Regions from separate parts of the Vibrio misgurnus genome, predicted to be linked through region 3. Evidence: predicted binding sites of a transcription regulator. Region 3 holds the regulator's gene; each other region holds the start of a gene.
What was found. The regulator CRP, encoded in region 3, controls carbon source genes, mostly activating them, when cyclic AMP is high. The targets are predictions, from matches to a motif close to TGTGANNNNNNTCACA.
Positions count from the first base shown of each region.

Region 1 (5,720 bases), 140 kb from region 3:
TTGTGCTGCGAAGCGGATCATTGCGGCCGTTTAGGTTTAGAGACCGAGCCCTATCCACAACGCGACATTTTCCAGCGCGCTTATCAAGCCGCGCTCAGCGTAGAAGTACAAGCTGTGATTGCAGCTGGCTTTCAAGGTAAGCATATCAAACAAGAGTTGGATAAACGGCGCGTGGCCGCAATTAGCACAGGCTAATCGATGTCTAAGCTTAATTTCTATCCACAGTAGAAAAGCAAAACGCCCTGCAATGCAGGGCGTTTGATTTATCACGCAACCGTTATGTCAACCGCTGCGCACGGGCTAGCTTAAAATTAAGCTTGGCCTTTTACTTCTTTCAGACCGTTGAAAGGAGCACGTGCACCCAGTGCTTCTTCGATACGGATCAGTTGGTTGTACTTAGCAACACGGTCAGAACGGCTCATAGAACCAGTCTTGATTTGACCCGCTGCAGTACCTACCGCTAGGTCAGCGATAGTTGCATCTTCAGTTTCGCCTGAACGGTGAGAGATAACTGCAGTATAGCCAGCATCTTTTGCCATCTTGATCGCAGCCAGAGTTTCAGTCAGAGAACCGATTTGGTTGAACTTGATCAGGATAGAGTTTGCGATACCGTTGTCGATACCACGTTTCAGGATCTTGGTGTTAGTTACGAACAGATCGTCACCAACGATTTGGATTTTCTTACCCAGTTTCTCAGTTTGGTATGCGAAACCTTCCCAGTCAGACTCGTCCAGACCGTCTTCGATAGAAACGATTGGGAACTTCTCAGTCAGCTCTTCTAGGAAATCAGAGAAACCGTTAGAAGTGAAGATACGACCTTCGCCTTTCAGGTTGTATTCTTTCTTCTCTGCATCGTAGAACTCAGAAGCAGCACAGTCCATCGCTAGCGTAATGTCAGTACCCAGTTTGTAACCTGCTGCTGCTACTGCTTCAGCGATTACTTCTAGCGCTTCTGCGTTAGATTTCAGGTTAGGTGCGAAACCACCTTCGTCGCCAACTGCAGTGTTGTAGCCTTTAGACTTCAGTACTTTAGCTAGGTTATGGAACACTTCTGCGCCCATACGTACTGCTTCTTTCAGAGTTTTCGCGCCAACAGGTTGGATCATGAACTCTTGGATGTCGACGTTGTTGTCAGCGTGCTCACCACCGTTGATGATGTTCATCATTGGTAGAGGCATTGAGAATACGCCTGGAGTGCCGTTCAGCTCAGCAATGTGCTCAAACAGAGGCATGCCTTTTGCTGCAGCAGCTGCTTTCGCGTTCGCCAGAGAAACCGCTAGAATCGCGTTTGCACCGAAGTTTGATTTGTTTTCAGTCGCGTCTAGGTCGATCATGATTTGGTCAATAGCTGCTTGATCTTTTGCATCTTTGCCAACCAGAGCGTCTGCGATAGGGCCATTAACCGCAGCCAGCGCTTTCAGAACGCCTTTACCTAGGAAACGAGACTTGTCACCGTCACGCAGTTCAAGCGCTTCACGAGAACCAGTAGATGCACCTGATGGCGCAGCAGCCATACCTACGAAACCACCTTCTAGGTGAACTTCAGCTTCTACTGTTGGGTTACCACGTGAGTCGATGATTTCACGACCTAGAACTTTAACGATCTTAGACATTAATGTTTCCTCTCAATTGAATTTAAATGTCAAAACTAAAAGGGTAGCCACACAGCTAAAGTGACTACCCGTATCCTTTTACTTCAATTCACCGCGTTGGTACTGACCTGCTGCTTTAACAAAACCAGCAAACAGAGGGTGACCATCGCGTGGGGTTGAGGTGAATTCTGGGTGGAACTGCGCTGCAACAAACCATGGGTGAGCAGGGTTCTCAATCACTTCAACCAGCTTCTTATCTGCTGACAGACCAGAAACCTTCAAACCTGCTTTTTCAATCTGAGGACGCAGCAGGTTGTTCACTTCGTAACGGTGACGATGACGCTCATGAATCGTCGCACTGCCGTACATTTCATAGGCTTTGGTGCCTTTCTCAAGGTGGCACAGCTGTAAACCAAGACGCATAGTACCGCCAAGATCCGATTTTTCGCTGCGCTCTTCAACATTACCTTCACCATCAACCCATTCAGTGATAAGGCCTACCACTGGGTATTTGGTGCTTTTATTAAATTCAGTAGAGTGAGCACCTTCCATACCCGCAACGTTACGCGCGTATTCAATCAGTGCCACTTGCATACCTAGGCAGATACCAAGGTAAGGAATTTTGTTTTCACGCGCAAACTGTGCAGCGCAGATTTTACCTTCAATACCACGGTCGCCAAAGCCACCCGGTACCAAAATCGCATCCAGACCATTGAGCACATCAGTGCCTTTGGTTTCAACATCTTGCGAATCGATATATTTGATAGTCACATTCAGACGATTCTTCAGACCCGCATGTTTCAGCGCTTCGTTGACCGACTTGTAAGCATCTGGCAGTTCGGTGTACTTACCTACCATACCGATAGTCACGTCACCCGTTGGATTGGCTTCTTCGTAAATCACCTGTTCCCATTCCGACAGATCTGCTTCTGGCGCATTAATACCAAAGCGTGCACACACCAGATCATCCAGCCCTTGCGAGCGGATCAATTGTGGGATCTTGTAGATAGAATCGACGTCTTTCATCGAAATAACGGCTTTTTCTGGCACGTTACAGAACAGAGCGATCTTCTTACGCTCGTTGGCTGGGATCATGCGATCGCTACGGCACACCAGAATATCCGGTTGAATACCGATCGAAAGCAGCTCTTTGACCGAGTGTTGGGTTGGTTTGGTTTTCACTTCACCGGCAGCCGCGAGATAAGGCACTAGCGTTAAGTGCATAAACATCGCATTTTCACGGCCAACTTCGATCGCCAACTGACGGATCGCTTCCATAAATGGCAGTGATTCGATATCACCAACGGTACCGCCTACTTCAACGATCGCGATATCATGGCCTGCAGAGCCTGCAATCACGCGCTCTTTGATCGCGTTAGTAATATGAGGAATAACCTGAATGGTAGCACCGAGATAATCGCCACGACGCTCTTTGCGTAGTACGTCAGCGTAAACACGACCTGCAGTAAAGTTGTTACGCTTGGTCATCTTGGTACGAATAAAACGTTCGTAGTGACCAAGATCTAGGTCGGTTTCTGCGCCATCTTCCGTAACGAACACTTCACCGTGTTGAGTTGGGCTCATAGTGCCTGGATCAACGTTGATGTAAGGGTCAAGCTTCATCATGGTCACTTTAAGACCACGAGCTTCAAGAATCGCTGCAAGGGATGCCGCTGCAATACCTTTACCTAGAGAGGATACAACCCCGCCAGTAACAAAAATATAATTTGTCGTCATGTTTAACCTGAAATTGGTTGAATGAGGGAAATGAATTTCATCTGGACGGGACAAAACTATACCAGAACCCCCCCACTGCCACAACGTGAAATCTATCACACTCAATTTTTTATTTTTTGCTTCAAATCAAACCAAATTGATGCAAAGCCACCAAAACGAAGACCTGCCAACTTAGTTTTGCTGGCCGATTGGGCGTTTTTTTAGCGCCGAGTGATGATGTTGGCAACTCGGCTAACCCAGCCCGGTTATTGGTTATTTTCCGCCTGTTTGACTTGCTGCCAAAACTGATCGAGCTCTAACAAACTGAAATCTTGCAATGACTTATGTTGCGCTCTCGCTCGCTCTTCTACCCCTTGAAAACGGCGCACAAATTTAGCGTTGGCTTTGCTCAGCGCCATCTCAGGATCATGACCCAAATGGCGCACTAAATTGACGGTCGCGAACAATAAATCGCCTAACTCGAGTTCGACTTTTTGAGTATCCACATCCACTTGCAACGCTTCGTGCATCACCTCTTCGACTTCTTCGTATACCTTATCCACCACCGGGCCAACGCTATCCCAATCAAATCCATATTGAGCACATTTTTTCTGGATTTTATCCGCACGTGACAAGGCGGGTAACGAACGTGGCACCGCATCAAGGATGCTCTGTTGATGCTTGCCCGCCAGCGCTTTTTCTTTGGCTTTTTCTGCTTGCCAGTTGGCATCAATTTGCGCTTGATTATCAAATTGAGCATCCGCAAACACATGGGGATGGCGGCGAGTCAGCTTCTCATTCACTGTCTCAACCACATCACGAAACTCAAACAACCCCTGTTCTTTGGCCATTTGGCTGTAGAAAATCACCTGAAATAGCAGATCACCCAGCTCTTCACGCAAATTCGGCCAATCGCGCTGGGTGATGGCATCCACTACTTCAAACGTCTCTTCAATCGTGTACGGGGCAATCGTGTCAAAGGTTTGTTGTTTATCCCACGGGCAACCTGATTCAGGATCACGTAGACGACGCATAATTTGCTCAAGTTGTTCAATTGGGTGTGACATAGCTTGCCTTATATATGGAGATTTCATTTAACCTAAGCGTTTAACCAGCATCACATCTTTGATCTGTTCAATCCGCTTGGAAACTCGGGCTAGCGCTTCCACATTATTGACCTCAAGATCGAAATCCATCGTGATGATCTGCCGCTTATAGTCTGAGCGACTCTTCATGCTCGCCACTTTGATTTTTTCATTGGCGAGTAAGGTGGTGATATCTTTCAATAAGCCACTGCGCTCCATCGCCTCGATACGAACCGTCAGTAAGTAACTGCCAGCAAAACCGCTGCCCCATACGGTATCAATGATCCGCTCTGGTGCATGATGGCTCAGCTCTTCTAGCTGCTCACAATCGCTGCGATGCACGGAAATGCCTCGCCCTTGCGTAATATAACCGCGGATCTCATCGCCCGGGATCGGCTGACAGCAGCGTGCGAGGTGGGTCATCAGATTATCGACCCCCTCCACCACCACCGCATCTTTGTGCGGACGATGGGAGGTGAGCGTTTTGTTTTCCTGCAGCTTCTCAAGCACCAGCTTATCTTGCTGCTCAGCGGTCGGCTTATTAACTAATGCATTAATATGATTAACAATTTGGTTAATGCGCAGATCGCCACTGCCAATCCCAACATACATTTCATCCACACTGTTAACGTTAAAACGCTTGAGTGCATAAGCCTCGGCATGTTTCAGATTGGCACCAATTTTGGCGAGTTCACTCTCGAGAATTTCACGGCCAGCTTCGAGATTTTTCTCACGGCTCTGTTTGCGAAACCAAGCGTTGATCTTAGCCCGAGCACGCCCTGAGTGGACGAACCCTAGCGATGGGTTGAGCCAGTCTCGCGATGGATTAGGCTGCTTGGCGGTGATGATCTCCACCTGATCGCCCATCTGCAATTTATGGGTAAAGGGCACGATACGGCCCGCTACTTTGGCACCGATACAGCGATGACCGACTTCAGAATGGATGTGGTAGGCAAAATCGAGCGGAGTGGCGCCCATGGGTAAATCCACCACCTCACCTTTCGGAGTAAAGGCATACACCCGATCATCAAACACTTGGCTGCGCAGCTCATCAAGCATCTCGCCTGAATCGGACATCTCTTCTTGCCAATCGAGCAGTTTACGCAGCCATGTGATTTTCTCATCATAACCACTGCGGGCAGCGCTGCTGCCTTCTTTGTATTTCCAGTGTGCCGCGACCCCAAGCTCTGACTCTTCGTGCATCTGTTTGGTGCGGATCTGGATTTCGATGGTTTTGCCTTCTGGGCCTAAAATGACGGTATGGATCGATTGATAACCGTTCGGCTTAGGATTGGCGACATAGTCGTCGAACTCGTTCGGTAGATGA
Region 1 covers NZ_CP113241.1:2,077,268-2,082,987, forward strand. Annotated here, with positions in the region: gene OOK74_RS09455 (multifunctional CCA addition/repair protein) at 1-195, shown strand, start outside; gene eno (phosphopyruvate hydratase) at 312-1,613, opposite strand; gene pyrG (CTP synthase) at 1,692-3,329, opposite strand; gene mazG (nucleoside triphosphate pyrophosphohydrolase) at 3,575-4,375, opposite strand; gene relA (GTP diphosphokinase) at 4,403-5,720, opposite strand, start outside.
Region 1: a site for CRP is predicted at 3,414-3,429, ahead of pyrG (CTP synthase). Genes of this name have one in related genera too.

Region 2 (5,720 bases), 1.2 Mb from region 3:
GTCGGGCTGGTTGGCGTCAACCCAACGGTTTACTTTAAAAACATCTGGCCAGTGCTGACCTTCGCGTTCACCTCACGCAGTTCAGCTGCGACCATTCCACTTAATGTGGAAGCACAAATCACCAAACTGAACGTGCCACCCGCGATTGCGAACCTTTCTGCGTCATTTGGTGCCACAATTGGTCAAAATGGCTGTGCTGGGATTTATCCTGCCATGTTGGCGGTAATGGTCGCCCCAACCGTAGGCATCAACCCACTTGATATTCATTTTATGCTATCACTGATCGCGATGATCACCATTAGCTCATTTGGTATCGCTGGGGTCGGTGGCGGTGCAACCTTCGCCGCTCTGATTGTGTTGCCAGCCATGGGCTTACCAGTAACGATTGCCGCGCTGCTGATCTCTATCGAACCGCTGATTGATATGGCGCGTACTGCACTTAACGTCTCTGGCTCGATGACCGCAGGCACAGTCACTAGCCGTTTGCTCAAGCAAACCACGTCAAGTGAGCCACAAACTCAACAAGCCTAAATTGCCCTTCTATTCAAGCCGATGCCCTGCATCGGCTTTTTGATGATAAAAAACCACAAATCCGCCGCAAGCCCCGAGCAGCAATTGCTATGTCAGAGACAGGATGGTCTAATAACCGCACCTTTCGCGATTTGGTCAGCCACATGCAGCAAGAACACCAACCCACTTTTTTCTTCCTCGATTATGAGACTTGGGGAGTTAATCCCGCGCAAGATCGTCCTAGTCAGTTTGCCGGTGTTCGAACCGATATGGATTTCAACATCATTGGCGAGCCGCTGGTAATTTACTGTCAATTGCCGAATGATTATTTACCTGGCCCAGAAGCGGCGCTGATCACTGGCATTACCCCACAAACCGCTAACCAGCAAGGTTTGCCTGAACCGGAATTTATTGCACGGATCCACGCGGAGCTCTCCACGCCAAATACCATTAGCCTTGGCTATAACAGCATCCGTTTTGATGATGAAGTGACTCGCTATACTTGCTATCGCAACTTTATTGACCCTTATGCCTGGAGCTGGCAGCACGGTAACTCGCGCTGGGATCTGCTTGATGTGATGCGCGCTTGTCACGCATTGCGCCCAGATGGGATCGTCTGGCCGGAAAATGAGCAAGGCTTTACCAGCTTTAAGTTGGAGCACCTTTCAGTGGCCAATGGCATAGAACACAGCAACGCGCACGATGCAATGGCCGATGTGCTGGCCACCATTGAGTTGGCCAAAAAAATTAAAGCGGCCCAGCCGAAGCTGTTTGAGTATTTTTTCACCATGCGCCACAAGCGTAAACTGACCGAATTGATTGATATTGTAAATCAAACTCCACTGATGCATGTTTCCGGCATGCTGGGGCGTGAGCGTCAATACACCAGTTGGATTGTGCCGATTGCTTGGCATCCCACCAACCAAAATGCAGTCATTGTGGTCGATTTGGCCAAAGATCCTCAGCCACTCTTCGATCTGGATGCGGAAACCTTGCACGATCGTCTTTATACTCGTTATGAAGATTTAGCCGCCGATGAACAGCCAGTGCCGGTGAAACTGGTGCATCTTAATAAGTGCCCAATCCTCGCGCCGGCCAAAACCCTAACCGCAGAGAATGCCGAGCAGATCGGTATTGATCGCGCCCAATGTCTGGCCCATTTGCAGTTGATCCGTCAGCATCCTGAAATTCGTGAAAAATTGGTCAACGTATTTAGTCAATCACGGGAGTTTAGCCAAGCACAAGATGTGGATAGCCAGCTGTACGATGGATTCTTCTCACCCGCCGATCGCGCCGCAATGGAGATCATCCGCACCACCGACCCCGACTATCTCGCTAGTTTAGCGATTCGCGTGGCCGATAAACGCATCGAGCCCCTGCTCTTTCGCTATCGCGCACGCCATTATCCACAAACGTTAAATGATAGTGAACAACGTCGCTGGGCAGCACATTGCCGCGACTATTTCGAACGCCATCTTGAGAGTTATATGCTTAATTTGGAAAACTTAGTTCTTGAACATCAAGCTGACCAAAAGAAAATGGCAATTCTAAAATCGGTTTACCATTACGTTGAACGACTGGCTTATTAACTTAACGTTTATTTTTTACTTGCTGATGTGAACCATGCTGAAAACAATCGCGCAATACGTGGTCTCGATGGGACTGATTTTCCTCTGTCTGCTTGCCGGCGTCCATTTACAAACTTGGCTCGGCATTGCTATTCCTAGCAGTATCTTAGGCTTACTGATTTTATTTGCTCTGATGGCCAGCGGCTTAGTGCCGGTAGAATGGGTTAAACCGAGTGCCAGCTTATTTATTCGCTATATGATCCTGCTGTTCGTGCCGATCAGCGTTGGTTTAATGGTACATTTCGATACTTTAGTCGCCAATATCGCTCCAATTTTAGCCGGTGCGATTGGTGGCACATTATTGGTGATGGTCACGCTAGGTCTGCTACTCGATCGTCTACTCAAGAAGGGAAAAAAATCATGTGGTTGATTGTCACCCTACTGGTCTTTTTTAGCGCGCGCTGGGTAGCGCAAAAATGCAATACACCATTAGCCAATCCGTTACTGATCAGCATTGGTCTGCTGATCCCGTTGTTGACTTATCTTGATGTGCCGTTTGACACCTACTACGCCGACAACCAGTGGCTGAGTTATTTACTGCAACCGGCCGTGGTGGCTTTGGCATACCCACTGTATGAGCAGCTACCACAAATTCGCGCCAACTGGCGAATTATCACCTTTGCCTGTGGCGTAGGCAGTGTGATGTCGATGATCACCACCAGTGTGATTGCAGTTAGTATGGGCGCAGATAGTCAACTGATCGCCGCATTAATGGGCAAATCGGTCACCACTCCGATCGCGATGGAAGTGACTCGTCAATTAGGGGGCGAGCCGGCTATTGCGGCCATTTTAGTGCTTCTGGTTGGGTTATTTGGCGCAATCCTCGCTTATCCGATTTACCAACTGCTCAACATTACTCACCCGATTGCTAAGGGGCTGACCATGGGCACGGTATCACACGCGTTAGGTACCGCGAGCTGCGCAGAAAAAGATCCGCGTGATGCCGCCTTTAGCTCATTGGCACTGGTGGTATGCGGCATTATTACTTCGCTATTAGCCCCAAGCCTGTTTGCTTTGGCTCTGTGGTTGCAATAGATCTGTGGTTGCAACAAAACTCTCGTTGCGATAGCACTGGCTAATAACACCGATCGCTAACTAGGGTTAGCAACCAAATACCCGCCCACAACGTTCGTGAATCGACCTCATTCGCGTGACCTCACTCTAATAATGTAATTATTGGTAAAATTACATTATTAGGTGTGACTTTTATCACCTTATTAAATCTGATATTGCCTAAAATAAGTAGCCATGTAACCAAAAGGAATCAAAATGAGAGACCGTATTGAGCAAGCATTACAAACAATGCCGGCTTCTTTTGCCCCATATCTACGTGAATTGGTATTCGCCGAGGATTTTGGTGCCACTTTCTCTGTCGAGCAGTATCAACAACTGTTAACCCTCTCTGGGCTAGAAGATGCCGATCTGCGCATTGCGCTGCTTCCACTGGCGGCCGCTTACTCTTACGCACCCATCTCTGAATTCTATGTCGGTGCTATCGTGCGCGGCGTTTCTGGGCGTCTGTATTTGGGCGCCAATATGGAATTTACTGGCACCCAATTAGGCCAAACGGTGCATGCCGAACAATGCGCGATCAGCCACGCGTGGATGCAAGGTGAAACGGGAGTAGCGGACATCACCATCAACTTTAGCCCTTGTGGACACTGCCGCCAGTTTATGAATGAGCTCACCACGGCAGCATCGCTCAATATTCAATTACCCAACCGTGCGGCAAAAAGCTTACAACAATATCTGCCTGAATCATTTGGTCCAGCCGATTTAGGCATTCAAGATGGTTTGATGGCTCCCATCAATCACGGCCAAAGCTGTAACGATGATGATGAGCTGATCCAACACGCGGTGCGCGCAATGAACCGTAGCCACTCGCCTTATACCCACAACTTGAGTGGAGTCGCCCTACACATGCGCAATGGTCGTGTATTCTTAGGGGCTTATGCGGAAAATGCGGCGTTCAACCCAAGCTTGCCGCCACTACAAGTCGCGTTAGCACAACTGATGCTCAATGGTGAATCTTTTGCAGAGATCCAAGCGGCCGCCCTAGTAGAAAGCTGCAACGGTAAAATTAGCCATCTCGCTGATACCCAAGCCACCCTAGAAGTGCTGAATCCCGACATTCCTCTCGCCTACTTATCACTCTAATCATCTGAAGAGGCGATCCGCCTCTTTTTTTTGCAAACGGCTCACCCACCGTTTTCGCCATAAAACTGTCATCAACTTGACGCGATTAATGGTTAATCTGGCGGGCTACAGCGGGAAGCAAACGTTTTCTTTTGCATTTCGTTCCAGTATGATGGCCGCTGTTTTTGCTAATGTGACTGAATGATTATAAGGATTGTCTATGTTTGGGACTGCTACTCGGGATAACGCAACACGAGTACTTTTACTTGGCTCTGGAGAACTGGGCAAAGAAGTTGCCATTGAGTGCCAACGCCTAGGCCTCGAAGTCATCGCCTGTGATCGTTACGCCGATGCACCTGCCATGCAGGTCGCCCATCGCAGCCATGTGTTCGATATGCTCGACGCCGATGCACTACAGCAAGTGATCGATCTAGAGAAACCGCACTTTGTCGTGCCTGAAATTGAAGCGATTGCCACCAGTAAATTGGTCGAATTAGAAGCGCAAGGCTTAAATGTCGTACCCAGCGCGCAGGCGACGTTACTCACTATGAACCGTGAAGGTATCCGTCGTTTAGCCGCAGAAGAGCTCGCGCTACCCACTTCCCCTTATCAATTCGCTGATAGCTATCCAAGTTTTGTCAGTGCCGTTGAAGCGATTGGTTTCCCTTGCGTCTGCAAGCCAGTGATGAGCTCTTCAGGCAAAGGACAAAGCGTGATCCATACGCCAGAGCAAATTGAAGCCGCTTGGCAGTGTGCCCAACAAGGTGGACGCACTGGCGCAGGCCGGGTGATTGTCGAAGGTTTTGTCGATTTTGATTACGAAATCGCGCTGCTCACAGTTCGCGCGGTCGATGGCGTGCATTTTTGTGCCCCGATTGGTCATCGTCAAGAAGAGGGGGACTACCGCGAATCTTGGCAACCACAGCAAATGTCGGAAAACGCAATTAAAGCGGCAGAATACATTGCTGAGCAGATCGTCAACGCGCTGGGTGGCTATGGATTATTTGGTGTTGAGCTGTTTATTAAAGGCGATAAAGTCATCTTCAATGAAGTTTCACCGCGCCCACATGATACCGGAATGGTAACGCTGATTTCTCAAGAGTTGTCTGAATTTGCCTTGCATGTGCGAGCTTTTACTGGCTTGCCGGTTGGCCAAATCGTACAGTATGGCCCAGCCGCTTCAGCGGCGATTCTGGGTAACGGCCAATCAGACAATATTCAGTTTAGCGGATTAGATGAGGCATTAAGCGTGCCGCACACCCAAGTGCGTTTGTTTGGCAAACCAGACATTGCCGGTCGTCGCCGTTTAGGAGTAGCGCTGAGTCGGGCTAAAACCACTCAACAAGCCATCGAGCGCGCGATTGAATGCGCAAAAGCGATCAAGATCGATTACTAATTAAACTCGCAGCTTCATACCATACCCAACGTGCGCTGATCAAACAGCGC
Region 2 covers NZ_CP113241.1:1,052,782-1,058,501, reverse strand. Annotated here, with positions in the region: gene OOK74_RS05085 (L-cystine transporter) at 1-531, shown strand, start outside; gene sbcB (exodeoxyribonuclease I) at 675-2,099, shown strand; gene OOK74_RS05075 (CidA/LrgA family protein) at 2,134-2,508, shown strand; gene OOK74_RS05070 (CidB/LrgB family autolysis modulator) at 2,499-3,173, shown strand; gene cdd (cytidine deaminase) at 3,408-4,295, shown strand; gene purT (phosphoribosylglycinamide formyltransferase 2) at 4,495-5,670, shown strand.
Region 2: a site for CRP is predicted at 3,288-3,303, ahead of cdd (cytidine deaminase). Genes of this name have one in related genera too.

Region 3 (5,720 bases):
ACACTCGGCAACCTATTCGGTGAAAGCCGAGCAATCTGTTATCAAATCAAGAGGTATTGATGATCATCCCCTGGCAACAAATTGCGCCAGCAACACTCGACAATTTGATCCGAGAATTTGTGCTGCGTGAAGGTACAGATTATGGCGATATAGAAGTGTCACTGGAGGACAAAATAGCCCAAGTACGCGTTCAATTACAAACTGGGCAAGCGGCAATCGTCTATTCCGAATTGCATGAAAGCGTCGATATTAAATGCCAACCATTTTAACTCAGCAGTGACGACAACCTTGACCGTGCTATAGTCATTGAGCAACGGGAGCCAAGTGGGCACCCAATTCAAGGACTTAAGGACAAGGTTTGTCATGTCAGCTAAACACCCCATCATTGCGGTGACCGGCTCTTCCGGTGCCGGCACTACCACCACCTCAGAAGCGTTTCGTAAAATGTTCAATATAATGAACATTAAACCAGCATGGGTTGAGGGAGACAGCTTTCATCGCTTCACCCGCCCGGAAATGGATAGTGAAATCCGCAAAGCCCGCGAACAAGGTCGCCATATCAGCTATTTTGGTCCGCAAGCCAACGACTTCTCAGCGCTAGAAGAGTTCTTTCGTCAATATGGCAAAAGCGGCACCGGCCAAGTTCGCCGCTACTTGCATTCGTTTGACGAAGCCGTGCCATACCATCAAATCCCAGGCACCTTTACCCCTTGGCAAGCGCTGCCAGAAAACTCAGATGTGCTGTTTTATGAAGGCTTACACGGTGGTGTGGTTGATGGCGCAGTCAATGTTGCACAGCACGTTGATTTTCTGATTGGTATGGTGCCGATTGTTAACCTTGAGTGGATCCAGAAATACGTGCGTGATACCCGCGATCGTGGTCATTCACGTGAAGCAGTGATGGATTCGATCGTCCGTTCAATGGATGACTACCTCAACTTCATCACCCCACAATTTTCACGCACCCATATTAACTTTCAACGGGTACCGACCGTCGATACCTCCAACCCGCTCAACGCGAAAGGCATCCCAACCTTGGATGAGAGTTTTGTAGTGATCCGCTTCCGTGGCATTAAAAACGTTGATTTTCCATACCTATTGGCGATGATTGATGGCTCATTTATGTCACGCCATAACACCATCGTTGTGCCCGGCGGCAAGATGAGTTTTGCGATGGATTTAATTGTACGCCCACTGCTGCAGCAACTGATTGAAACCGGAAAAATTGGCTAGCTCCGACCAGTTATGAATGCTTACTTTTCATACCGTGATCATGTGCACATTTTTGCGTAGCAAATCAGGTCAGTGACACGATTAAAATCAAGAAATCATTTTGGAAAGACGCTACTATTCTCAATCGAAACATAAGAGAGCTTGCAGCACTAGGTAACACCTTTTATTCTAGTAAACCCAATTGAGGCTTCGCTAAAATATGGATAGCGGCAAGCGTACCCTGCAGAGGAAGTGAGATAATTATGGTTCTAGGTAAACCTCAAACCGATCCAACACTAGAGTGGTTTCTTTCACATTGTCACATTCATAAGTACCCATCAAAAAGCACACTGATCCACGCGGGTGAGAAAGCGGAAACGCTGTATTACATCGTTAAAGGTTCAGTCGCGGTACTGATTAAAGATGAAGAAGGTAAAGAGATGATCCTCTCTTACCTAAACCAAGGTGATTTCATCGGTGAACTGGGCCTCTTTGAAGAAGGCCAAGAGCGTACCGCTTGGGTTCGAGCTAAAACACCTTGTGAAGTGGCTGAAATCTCATTTAAGAAATTCCGTCAATTGATTCAGGTTAACCCTGATATTTTGATGCGCCTTTCAGGTCAAATGGCTCGCCGTCTGCAAGTCACTAGCCAAAAAGTGGGTGACTTGGCGTTCTTAGACGTCACCGGTCGGATTGCCCAAACTCTGCTCAACCTAGCACGTCAACCTGATGCTATGACCCACCCTGATGGCATGCAGATCAAAATCACCCGTCAAGAGATTGGTCAAATTGTTGGCTGTTCACGTGAAACCGTTGGCCGCATCCTCAAGATGCTAGAAGAGCAAAATCTGATCTCTGCTCACGGTAAAACTATCGTGGTGTACGGTACTCGCTAACTGTTGCGTGATCACCAGATCGATAAAAAGAGCCACCCTTTGCATTGGGTGGCTCTTTTTTTAGTTTAGTGTATCAGCGGATGACTAACCAACCAGCGTGGCGATAGCGCTATCTAAACGCGCCATCCCCTCGGCAATCTCTTGCTGACTAATGATTAATGACGGAGTAAAACGCACCACACTCGCTCCCGCCATCAAGACCAGCAAACCCTGCTGACCGGCAGCTTGCAGAATATCTCGTGCACGGCCCTGCCACTGTTCATTCAACACCGCCCCCAGCAATAAGCCTTTACCGCGCACTTCTTGGAATAGGTGATATTTTTGATTAATTTTTGCCAACTCCGCACGCATCCACTGCTCACGCTGCCGAACGCCAGCCAAAATATCTGGCTGGGACACAAAATCGACCACCGCTTCCGCCACCGCGCACGCTAATGGATTGCCACCATAAGTCGAACCGTGCACACCAACCTGCATATGTTGCGCAATTTTCGCCGTGGTCAAAATCGCACCAATCGGGAAACCACCACCAAGCGACTTGGCGGTGCTAAGAATATCCGGCGTGATCCCTAACCCTTGATAGGCATAAAAATCACCGGTGCGACCATTGCCAGTTTGTACTTCATCAAAAATCAGCAGCGCATGGTGTTTGTCACACAATTCGCGTACCGCTTGCACAAATTCGCCGCTGGGCGCAATAATCCCGCCTTCGCCCTGCAGCGGTTCCATCATCACCGCGCAAGTGCGATCAGAAATTTGTGCTTGTAACGCCGCCAGATCATTATAAGGCAGATGCACAATATCGCCCGGTTTAGGCCCAAAACCATCCGAATAGGCCGCTTGACCACCGACCGAAACGGTAAACAAAGTGCGACCATGAAACCCTTGATTAAAAGCAATGATTTCCGATTTTTCAGCGCCATACACATCCGCCGCATAACGACGAGCCAGTTTCAGGGCCGCTTCGTTAGCTTCCGCCCCCGAGTTAGCAAAAAAGACCTTTTCAGCAAAACTGACTTGAGTGAGTTTTTTGGCTAAACGCAGCGCTGGCTCATTGGTCATGATATTACTCAAATGCCATAGCTGATTGGCTTGATGGGTTAAGGCTTCAACCATCACTGGGTGGCAATGCCCCAAGCAACTCACCGCAATCCCACCAGCGAAATCGATATACTCCGCTCCGCTTTGATCCCAAACTCGTGCCCCACGACCTTTGACTGGGATAAACTCCATCGGGTTATAGCAAGGTACCATTACCTCATCAAACCAACTCCGATCGACACTCGCTTCCATCATCATTAACCACTCCCTTGCAACACTGCGCCACTAATGATTACTTATGCAATAAAAACGTTTTTTTATGAAGCTTTTTTTTATGAAAAATTGAAAATAGCTCAGAAAACGAAGCACTATACCCAAACAACTTGGAGTTGCAGCTAGGAGGCAAGTGAGTGAATCCCCATGAGCATAGGTAAACTATGTGATTGGGGTGAAGGAACGTAGCCAACACCACTGCAGCCTCAAGTAGGAAGGGTATCGCGCCGTAAGAAATTGGCCAACAACTGGTGACCCTGCTCGGTTTTAATCGACTCAGGGTGAAACTGCACTGCTTCTAGTGCTAGGCTTTTATGTTGAAAGCCCATGATTTCATCAACACGACCATCACTGAGCTCTGTCCATGCGGTTAGCTCAAAGCACTCCGGTAGCGTCTCATTTTTCACCACCAATGAGTGATAGCGAGTCACGGTCAGTGGATTATTCAGTCCAGCAAATAAGCCTTGTCCGCTATGGCGGATCAGCGAGGTTTTACCGTGCATCACCTGACGTGCGCGCACCACTTGACCACCAAACGCTTGCGCCATCGCTTGGTGCCCCAAACAGACACCTAAAATCGGTAGCTGGCCAGCAAAATGCTCAATCGCCGCCAGCGAAATGCCCGCCTCATTTGGGGTACAAGGCCCGGGAGAGATCACCAAATGGCTCGGCGCTAAAGCCTCAATACCATCGAGATCAATCTGATCATTGCGCACCACCTTAACCTTGGCCCCTAACTCACAGAAGTATTGATACAGGTTGTAAGTAAACGAATCGTAGTTATCGATCATCAGCAGCATAAAAAACCTAACTAATTGAATTGTAGAGGCATCAAAGCAGATGCTTATGATAAATAGGCTTTGATGAATAGAAATTCGTAAAATTTAAAAACGCTGACCGCGTTCCCTTATGATGATCACGTTCCTTGCGGATACAGTAATCAGGGTGTTCATCAAGTTCTACCTTGTTTTAATCTGCGTCATTTACTCATAATTTTTCACGCAACCGAGCTGACGCACACAAGCCTTGATCAGCATGACTGAAATCACGAAATGCTGCAATGCAGATGATCACACCGAAGTATCTATCAATGTACAGGTTAACATCCCAAATATGACTGCATATTTTCAAATGCCTACACATTTTAGGGTAAAATCCCCACCATTACGCACAAAATTAGCCTATTAATAAAGTAGCTTTTATGACTAACAACAACTTCTCTCAGGTCGCGGCCTTTATCTGGTCTGTTGCCGATCTGCTGCGCGGTGATTTCAAACAATCGCAATACGGTCGGGTGATTTTGCCATTTACCTTGCTACGCCGCCTTGAATGTGTGCTTGCCCCAAGTAAAGAAGCTGTTGTTGCCGAGTACCATCGCATCACGCCGATCAACCTGCCGGAAGAAGCACAAGAAAAATTCCTGCTACGTGCCACCCAAACCCCAGCCAATCCAGAAGGGCTCGCATTCTTCAATATCTCGCCAATGAATTTGGCCACCATGGGGCAAAAAGACATCAAAGCTAACTTAGCAAAGTATGTGCAGTCATTTTCCAACGATGCGCGTGAAATCTTCGAGCACTTGAAGTTTGATGAGTTTGTCGGGCTGCTGGCTGACGCCGATTTGCTGTACAAAGTGGTGAAAATGTTCGCCACCACTGACCTTAGCCCGAAAACCATCTCTAACTATGAAATGGGCTTGGTGTTTGAAGAGTTGATCCGCCGCTTTGCTGAAAGTTCGAACGAAACCGCAGGGGAGCATTTTACCCCACGTGATATCGTGCGCCTCACCACCTCATTGGTCTTTATGGAAGATGATGATGCACTCAACAAAGAAGGAATTATCCGCACCATCTATGACCCGACTTGCGGTACGGGCGGCTTCTTATCCTCCGGTATGGAATATGTGCATGAGCTTAACCCTCAGGCGGTAATGCGAGCCTTTGGTCAGGAGCTCAACCCTGAGTCTTACGCTATCTGTAAAGCCGATATGCTAATCAAAGGGCAAGATGTTAGCCGCATCAAGCTGGGTAATACCCTGTCAAATGACCAACTGCCTACCGATAAGTTTGATTACATGCTCTCTAACCCACCGTTCGGGGTAGATTGGAAAAAGATCGAAGGCGACATTAAGGACGAACACGAACAAAAAGGTTTTGATGGCCGCTTTGGTGCCGGTTTGCCGCGTGTATCGGATGGCTCACTGCTGTTTTTGCTGCACTTGATCAGTAAATTACGTGATACGCGCAATACCGATAATACCGTCAGTGAAGGTGGCCGAATTGGCATTATCCTCAATGG
Region 3 covers NZ_CP113241.1:2,214,770-2,220,489, forward strand. Annotated here, with positions in the region: gene OOK74_RS10175 (YheU family protein) at 60-269, shown strand; gene OOK74_RS10180 (phosphoribulokinase) at 364-1,233, shown strand; gene crp (cAMP-activated global transcriptional regulator CRP) at 1,476-2,108, shown strand; gene OOK74_RS10190 (aspartate aminotransferase family protein) at 2,193-3,407, opposite strand; gene OOK74_RS10195 (aminodeoxychorismate/anthranilate synthase component II) at 3,629-4,222, opposite strand; gene OOK74_RS10200 (type I restriction-modification system subunit M) at 4,624-5,720, shown strand, end outside.